4 regions of the Sporosarcina sp. P37 genome follow, and region 4 is predicted to be linked to each of the others. Evidence: riboswitches for the same ligand, from Rfam matches in the RefSeq annotation. Region 4 holds a riboswitch; each other region holds the start of a gene.
The links. A riboswitch is a leader RNA that binds a small molecule or an ion and turns the genes downstream of it on or off. The one in region 4 is predicted to bind thiamine pyrophosphate.
Positions count from the first base shown of each region.

Region 1: another riboswitch for thiamine pyrophosphate. It lies ahead of thiO (glycine oxidase ThiO); the one in region 4 lies ahead of thiM (hydroxyethylthiazole kinase).
Region 2: another riboswitch for thiamine pyrophosphate. It lies ahead of SporoP37_RS12445 (ABC transporter ATP-binding protein); the one in region 4 lies ahead of thiM (hydroxyethylthiazole kinase).
Region 3: another riboswitch for thiamine pyrophosphate. It lies ahead of SporoP37_RS10790 (thiamine phosphate synthase); the one in region 4 lies ahead of thiM (hydroxyethylthiazole kinase).

Region 1 covers NZ_CP015349.1:2,412,318-2,414,516, forward strand. The annotation lists gene SporoP37_RS12285 (hypothetical protein) at 109-471, opposite strand; TPP riboswitch at 576-685, shown strand; gene thiO (glycine oxidase ThiO) at 804-1,955, shown strand.
Region 2 covers NZ_CP015349.1:2,449,960-2,452,158, forward strand. The annotation lists gene SporoP37_RS12440 (ABC transporter permease) at 1-227, opposite strand, end outside; gene SporoP37_RS12445 (ABC transporter ATP-binding protein) at 224-994, opposite strand; TPP riboswitch at 1,078-1,175, opposite strand; gene SporoP37_RS12450 (TetR/AcrR family transcriptional regulator) at 1,377-1,946, shown strand; gene SporoP37_RS12455 (YhgE/Pip domain-containing protein) at 1,979-2,199, shown strand, end outside.
Region 3 covers NZ_CP015349.1:2,090,443-2,092,641, forward strand. The annotation lists gene SporoP37_RS10780 (thiazole synthase) at 1-284, opposite strand, end outside; gene thiS (sulfur carrier protein ThiS) at 281-487, opposite strand; gene SporoP37_RS10790 (thiamine phosphate synthase) at 471-1,082, opposite strand; TPP riboswitch at 1,151-1,259, opposite strand; gene SporoP37_RS10795 (Crp/Fnr family transcriptional regulator) at 1,318-2,007, opposite strand; gene SporoP37_RS10800 (heavy metal translocating P-type ATPase) at 1,985-2,199, opposite strand, start outside.
Region 4 covers NZ_CP015349.1:1,636,279-1,638,477, forward strand. The annotation lists gene SporoP37_RS08555 (DUF3238 domain-containing protein) at 1-489, opposite strand, end outside; TPP riboswitch at 682-784, shown strand; gene thiM (hydroxyethylthiazole kinase) at 847-1,617, shown strand; gene thiD (bifunctional hydroxymethylpyrimidine kinase/phosphomethylpyrimidine kinase) at 1,637-2,199, shown strand, end outside.

The DNA.
Region 1 (2,199 bases), 780 kb from region 4:
AGGTGCCTGTGCAGCACACAATTAGCTGGTTAAGTTTAGTAGTTGAATAACGTTATAGAACCCCACTTTGTGAGAAGTGGGGTTCTTCTTTCGTATTTGGAACATAGGTTAGGTATCTAATAACCATAATTTACAGTAAACCGTAAATGGCGATTTTTGATCATAATACATATTGTCTATTGGAAAATAGTCAAGCCCTGAAAAATCTGAAATGGTAAACTCCATCTTCACATTCTCTTTTAAATATTTCCCATCAGTATTGTGCAAATCTTCTATCCATAAGGTATAAGTTCCCCCAAGTTCAAACAGATCATATGTCCAGACTTCCACAATCGTATTTTTTCCATTCTCACCTTTCGCTACGTTCGCAGCCGTAGGCATCCTATAACCGTAACTGCTTGTAATATACACAGTCGCCTCGACCACACTCGCAGTTTCTACTGCATGATTGAACTTAATTGTGTGATGCACAGGCACCCGTCAAATTAACAGCAGGTTTTTAATTGTGTGAGAACCTGGCACAAGAAATAAATGACAGATTTCAGCTTGTGTGTTAATCTGAAAAAAATGAATAGTTCATCCACTGGAGGTGCCTTTGAGAAGGCTGAGATCAAAGTAATGGACTTTGGGACTCCTAGAACCTGATCCAGGTCATACTGGCGGAGGGAAGTGGCACTGCTTACAACCACTGTATGTTATAGACTGTATACATGAGGCGCTGCTTTCTTCTGGGAAGCGGCGCTTTTTTATTTCCTTCCAGACCGGTACATCAGTATGTTAACCATTTAGAGGGAGCGGAGACCATGAAGACATATGATCATATTGTAATAGGCGGAGGGGTAATTGGTTGTTCCATTGCCTATCGGCTGGCCAAGGAAGGCGTAAGCGTAGCTGTATTTGATGCAGGAAAAGCTGGACAGGCCTCGATGGCGGCAGGAGGGATGCTGGGCGCGCAAAATGAATTTGAGCGGGAAAATCCGTTATTGGACATTGCGCTGGAAAGCCGGGGGATGTTCCCTCAACTTCGTGATGAATTGCTGTCTGAAACGGGTATTGACATTGAATTACGAACAGCCGGCCTGATGAAAACGGCCGCGACAGAACAGGATCGGGACGAGCTGCGCCGGCAATATCACTTTTTATCCGAAAAGGACCCATCCATTCAGTGGCTTGAGCCGGAGGAAGTGCCGGAGATTGAACCTTGTATGACGTCTCAAACTGCTGGCGCCATTTTTCTGGAGAAAGACCATCAAGTAAAAGCCCCTTTGCTCGCACAGGCCTTTTTGAAAGCAGCAATGAATGCAGGTGTCCATGTATATGAAGAAACAAAAGTTGTTCGTCTGCTGATTCAGCAAGATCGGATAGTGGGGATTGATACTTCAGTCGGAACGTTTCATGCAGCCCAAGTGACGGTTGCAGCCGGTGCCTGGAGCAGTCATCTCTTAGCTGACACCGGCTTTTCCTTGCCCGTCATTCCTGTAAAAGGCGAATGCTTGTCGATCCGATTGGCCGGCCCTGCACCGGTTAAAACGGTTTTTGCGGTAGACGGCTGTTATATTGTGCCGAAACGAAATAAGGAAATGCTCATCGGTGCAACGTCTATTCCCGGTTCCTTTGATACATCAGTCACGGCTCGCGGTATTCTTTCTTTATTGCAGCGGGCTTCCCGTCTATTGCCTGTGCTTAGTGACGGAACGATCCACAAGACATGGGCCGGTGTACGTCCCCGGGCTGCAGACCATCTGCCAATCATGGGAGCTCATCCGTTCATCGGCGGGCTGAATATCTGTACCGGTCATTACCGGAACGGCATTTTGCTTAGCCCGATTACAGGTATACTGATGAAGGATTACATAAACGGCTGTCAGGAAACGCACAAGCTGCTTACCCCTTTGGCACCGGCACGGTTTTCCGTTGTAAGCGGCGCCAATAGGCTTGGTGCAAGATTCTTGTAAAGTTCGAACACCGAAGAAATTGGTACCTGTGCACCAAAAAACTAAATATTTTTTATAGGCACATAAAAATTTGGCGGTCTAGCTGGAACAAGTCGACTTGCAGAAATTGCAATAACAAAAGATGGTGTAAAATTCACTTCCGTTAATGGGATACAATTTCAGCAGTAATAGTTGGGTAATAACGGACTTGAGTAATGGTTACCAGTGCATCACACAATTAATAAATACATTAGAGGATTCTTTT
Region 2 (2,199 bases), 810 kb from region 4:
GCAGATCCGACGATGATGGAAATGGACAAGCCGATCAAAATCGTCAGCGCAGTCGGAGGCAAGTGGTGGATAAACAGCTCCGTTTTTAATTCCCATAATCTGAGCAGTATGGCGGTGGGTGACGGGAAAAGGAAGCTTTTGTCGTAAAGACGCGCTGCGATTTCCCAGATGACCAGCAAGACCGAAATGAGAGAAGCCGGCCAGATATAAGAAATATTCATCTTCATATTCGCTCCTCCGAACGAAGCTCCGCGATCAGCTGCTCTTTCAATTCCACGAGTTCAGGCTGTGCCAAGTCCCGCATCACCCGCGGACGGTCAAGCGGCACCTGTACTTCGCGAATCGTCTGCACCGGCTTTTCAGCAAGTACGAAAATCCGGTCTGACAGAAATAACGCTTCGTCGATGTCATGTGTGATAAATAAAATCGTCTTATCGAGTTTGCGCCATTGACCGATCAGCCACTCCTGCATCGTCAGCCGTGTGATGGCATCGAGCGCACTGAACGGCTCGTCCAGCAATAAAATATTTGAGCCCGTGAGAATTGTGCGCAAAAACGAAACGCGCTGCCGCATGCCGCCTGACAGACTTCCGGGATACGCGTGTTCTTCGCCGGCCAGTCCGAAATCTGCGAGCAGCCCGATCATTTCATCAGCAGACGGCTTTACGCGCTGCAGCTCAAGCGGCAGCCGAACGTTTTCAAGAATCGTCCGCCACGGCATAAGCAAATCTTGCTGCGGCATATAGCCGACTTTTCCGAGACGGTCTGCAGCCGCTTCACCATTCAATAAAATGCGGCCGGAGTCGGGATTCTCAAGCCCTGTAATCAGCCGAAACAGTGTGCTTTTTCCATAACCGCTCGGCCCGATGATGCTGACAAATTCCCCTTCATTCACATGCCAGTCGACGTTGTTCAAGATAGCTGCAGGTGCTGCATGTTTCGCCGTCTGATAGTGGAACGATACGCTGTTAAATTCAAGAACTTTTGTCTTCATGTAAGCACCACTTTTCTTTTCTTCAAAAATAGACGCAAAAAAACCACTTCTATTTGCGAAGCGGTTGCATAGTACGGCCAGTCCCGTCCATATGTCCACTTCCCTCCGCTAGCATTACCTAGTGCAGGTTCAAGGGTTAAGGCAACGGCCTCTCTCAGCAAAAGCACCCCTAGTGTTTATCCACCTCTAATGGTGTCATATCGGCTACTATTAGTCAAGACTGCATTGGAATAGGTTACCAGATGCTTGTCCGTTTTATATCTAACAAATGAAACGATGCCTGAAAATGAAAGAAGAAAACTTGCATTCATTGATGAATCTATGTAATATAATGACTAGCAGACCGGAATGGTATTCTGGTCATTTTAAAGGAAGTGTCATGATGGATCGAAGAGAAGAAATAATGCTGGCGGCGGAAAAGTCGTTTACGATGTTTGGATATAAAGCGACGACCATGGATCAAGTAGCGAAAATTGCAAATGTCGGTAAGGGTACAATTTACACATTCTTCTCCAACAAAGAAGAGCTGTTTCATTCCATCGTTTGGAAGATGGTCGGTGAAATGAAAGATGTATCTGAGCAAAGCACGAGAGAAGGCGCTTCGTTTCAGGAGAATGCCCATGCACGCATCATGCAATTACTGAAATTCCGTGAAACGCATCAGCTGTTTGTTAAACTGATTGAAGAAGAAAAAGAGCTGCGCACCCCGGCAGTGGGTGATGTGCTGACGTCAATAGAAAAAGAGATTTTGAAGTTTATTGCAGGAAAGATTGAGCGCGGAGTGGCAAAAGGGGAATTGAAGCCTTGCAACAGCGAACTGGTCGCCTATCTTTTGTTTAAATCCTATCTGGCATTAGTCGTCGATTGGTCTAAAACTCACGACGAACAGCTGTCAGAGGAGCAAATTACCGATGTGCTGAATGAGACAATTTTCTCCAGCCTATTGGTATGATGCAGGAATGTAGAAGTGAGGTTTTATACTAGATGAATAAAATTTGGTTTATTGTTAAACGGGACATCCGGAATATCACAAAAAACAAAGCGGCGCTCATTGTCATTGCGGCGATTGCTTTCCTTCCTTCATTATATGCTTGGATGAATATCCTTGCTTCATGGGATCCGTACGCGAATACGCAAGGCGTGTCAGTCGCGGTTGTCAGTGAAGACGAAGGTGCAGTCATTGAGGATAAGGAATTTAATGTCGG
Region 3 (2,199 bases), 450 kb from region 4:
TCACATAGTCCGGAAGCTTTCGCCAGCCGTGCAATATGCACTGCTTCTTCCGCGGTGCTTGCGCCTGCCGTGTTCGGAAGAAGCGTGTAGCGCGTTAAATCCAACTGCTCCAGGAAATTCGGCTGTGATGCTTCAAAAATATCCATTCTGCGAACAGCAAACGTCAAAATATCGGCTTCCGATACAGCCACTGCCTGCTTTTGTACGTTAAATGAAGGGTATTTGCCTGTTCCTAATAATAAACGTGAAGAGAATTTCTTGTCTGCAATTTGTAACATCTTTATCCGCCTCCTACAAAATGTATGATTTCAATTTGGTCTCTGTCCATGATCGGTGCATCGTAGCTGTCTTTCTGCAAAATTTCTTTATTCTGCTCTACTATCAAAATGCGGTCACTGAGTTCCAGATGCGTAAGCAGCTGCTGGACCGTTTCCACTTCCGGCACAACGGAATAAGACTTTCCGTTCAAATCAATGATCTTCTTCATTAGCTATCTCTCCTTTTTCAACTGCCGTCCGATAACTCCGTAATGCGTCTGATGAGCGCATAGGGGATAATAATGCAGCGCCAGCCACATGATGCCGCTGCAGATCTGTCAGATGATGCGGATGGATTCCGCCGATCGCATACACCGGAATAGTACACGCCGACGCGATTTCAAATAATTCCTTCGTGCCGCGCGGAGGCAGCCCGGGTTTTGATGCAGTCTCGTAAACATGTCCATAGAGCAGCCAATCTGCCCCGTTTTGCTCCATTTGCAGTGCCTCATGCAGGGAATGTACCGAGCAGCCGAATGAAATATTCGGATAATCCCGTTGTGCATCTGTGACAGACAGTCCATAACCAGTCAGCTGAACCCGCGGGACAGACAACATACTTGCCAAACTCGGTCTGGCATGAATGATAAGTTTAGCAAGCGGGAAATTCCTGTCCTTCAGACGTATTATCAAATCAGTCAACTGTTCATCTGTCTTGGACTTTTCGCGCAGAATCACAGCGTCAAGGTACGGCTCGGCCTGCTGTAAATTCTTCAGCAGCTCATCGTTCGTAAGACAGTCTCCGGTAACGCCAATTAACTTCATGCGGTCCACTCCAATAAAAAACCACTTCCCGAATCGGAAAGTGGTGGATGTGTCGACAGAAATAGATACGATGCGACGTGCCACTTCCCTCCGCAGGTTCTAACCTGTTCAGGTAATAAGGGTTTCAGAGCCACACTCTTTTCTCAGTCCTTGTAAAGGATTCCCCTAATGGTCAAAATATTTTGTTTTTCTCATCTAGCATATCATTTACATTCCTTAATGAAAAGGGCTTCTTTTATACTAGCAATAACTTATCCAAATCGAGAATATGCACAGTTTTCGTGCCGGACTGCCGGATCCAGCCCGAATCTTCAAAAAAGCTTAATTTTCGGCTGATCGTTTCAGGCGTCGTGCCGATATGGGAAGCCAAGTCTTTGCGGCTCATCGGCAGTTCCACCGTCAGTTGCTGCTGCTCTTCTGATAAATCTGCCAAGTACAGGGCGAGCCGTGTCTCGGCGGATTCCATTCCAATCCGTGCGGCCCGCTGTTCTGTACCTGCCAGTCGATGAGAAAACTCTTCCAGCATTTTCAATGAAATCGCAGGGTGCTCTTGCAGAAGCTTCTGCATTTGATCGCGTCCAATAATGCATAATTCCGCAGGCTCAAGCGTTTCTGCATAAGCGTCATGCGGTTTGGCGTCAAATAGTGACAGTTCGCCTGTGAAATCACCGGGCTCTAAAATACGCACTAATTGTTCTTTGCCGTTTTCCGACAGGCGGTAAATTTTGATCCGGCCTTTATGCAAAATATATAATCCTTGTGGATGGTCGCCTTCCCGGTAAATAGTTGCACCGCGTGAGTGGGACGCGCTGTGTGCAAGTTCTACAATGCGGTCCATCTGCTGCTCTTCCAGATGATTAAACAAAGGCACCCGGGACACGCAGGAATAGTAGGGCATAGGGTCATCGTGCTGGTGCTGATTCATTCGCTTTCACCTCATTTTGATGTCGGTTAGATGGTTTATCACTAGTATACCGTATTAACCGAATTGCGTTCAGGATCACCAGAAGCACACTTGCTTCATGGATGAGCATGCCTGACGCCAAGAAGACTTTACCGAAAAGCACACCAATGAGCAGCAAGAATACTGTGCCGACTGCGAAGAATGTGTTTTGCT
Region 4 (2,199 bases):
GACATTCATTTTCTGGTTGCTGTCTATCAGCGGACGCGTTGCAGAGACACTGTACACTGCCGGCTCAGAGAGTTCTTCTCTGCGATCAATAAATCGATTGTCTGTGACGGTTTCGATGTAGTGCCCGTTACGGTAAATATCAAATTTTTCCACGTCCTTAATCCACTCCCACGACAGAGCGACTTGAGAGGAAGCAACAATTGTTGTAATTACTAACCGTGCCAAAGGGTGTTCATCTTCCTCTACTTTTGTCAGGGCAGATGTTTGGATTACAATTACATCTTTAACGCGCCCCTCCTCCACCCGTTCAATTGTATAGTGAAAAGGATGAGACGGATCCAGCTCCCCATCCGTAAATTTCGGAGCTGTCCCTTCATATACCTGCCGTTCGTTTTTATACACACGGTAATAGCCGCCTGTATCACTCCATGTAAATGATATATCCTCCAGTGTATGTTCCATCTGTTGAACTTCGAATAATTTCTCCATATGCGATCTGCTCCTTTTTGTCTATTTAATCTGAAACAGTTATACGCCTTCAGATAGTTATGCAACATTCGGCATATAGTTATACTTGGTTTTCTATGCGCAAACACACATTTTCATCGGCTCTAAACCGGTACTTCCAGTATTATTTCTACCTTTTCCATCTGTATGATATAATTAGCCTGTCTGATACATAGTCACCACTGGGGGTGCCTCCACTTTGGCTGAGATGCAATTAAGCAAACCCTTTGAACCTGATCTAGTCTGTACTAGCGGAGGGAAGTGGGTAGTTTTCATACCCAAGCGCCCATCCATGCATGGGCTTTTTGTATATATACCTTTACAGGAAGGAAGAGAAACATGCGGCTTATTCAACAGCTTCGGCAAACACAACCACTCGTTCACTGCATCACAAATGTCGTCGTGGCAAATTTCCAGGCGAATGGGTTACTCGCAATAGGCGCCTCCCCCGTAATGGCTGATGCGGCGGAAGAAGCGGAAGATATCGCAAAAATTGCCGCTTGCAGCATTTTAAATATTGGCACGTTAAAGCAACAGACGGTGGATTCAATGATTTTGGCGGGAAACAGCGCCCGCGCAGCAGGAAAACCTGTCGTATTGGATCCAGTCGGAGCAGGTGCGACACCTTTTCGTAAAGCGAGCGTCCTGAAAGTACTGGACGAAGTAGATATCACATTGATTCGCTGTAATGCAGGTGAACTGGCTGCGATCGCAGATGTACCCTGGAACGCAAAGGGGGTCGATGCGGGAGAAGGCTCGGCGGACATCGAAAGTACAGCGAAACAAACAGCCCGCAAGTATAACTGTCTGGTGGCGGTCTCAGGCGAAGTCGACATCGTGACAGACGGCTATTCCACATTGTCCATTACAGGCGGCCACCCGATGATGACTGCGATTACCGGAACGGGATGCTTACTCAGTTCTGTCACAGGCGCCTTTCTGGCAGTAGGAATGGACCGTCCGTTAGCAGCCGTGGCAGATGCACTTTCATTTTATAAGCGGGCCGGCGAACTGACAGCAGAAATTTCCCGCGGTCCCGGAGACTTTGCCGTGAACTTCCTAAATACTTTACATACATTGGATCGGGAAACAAAAACATTTTTAGTATAATTGACAGGAGGTTTTTCAATTGACAGTACAAGTAGCATTGACCATTGCTGGTTCGGATAGCGGAGGAGGCGCAGGAATTCAGGCTGACCTGAAGACATTTCAGGAGCTTGGCGTCTTTGGCACTTCTGCCATAACTGCTGTGACTGCGCAGAATACACACGGCGTTCACGGTGTGTATCCAATTCAGACAGATGGAGTAACAGCACAAATCCGTGCTGTGCTGGATGATTTTGACGTAAAAGCATGTAAAACTGGTATGCTGTTTTCGGCAGAAATCATTACAGCTGTAGCTGATCTATTAAAAGAATATCCCCCGATTCCTTTAGTCATTGACCCGGTCATGATCGCCAAAGGCGGACAATCCTTATTGCAGCAGCAGGCGATTCAGGCGCTGAAAGAACATTTACTGCCGATGGCAACGATTGTGACGCCGAATATTCCTGAAGCAGAGGTGCTGACTGGGATGCGTATACTGACAGACGAAGATGTTCAGCGGGCTGCGGCTGCTTTTATCGAAATGGGAGCGAAGGCCGTCGTTATGAAAGGCGGGCACCGCTGCGACATGCTGGATGCAAAAGATTA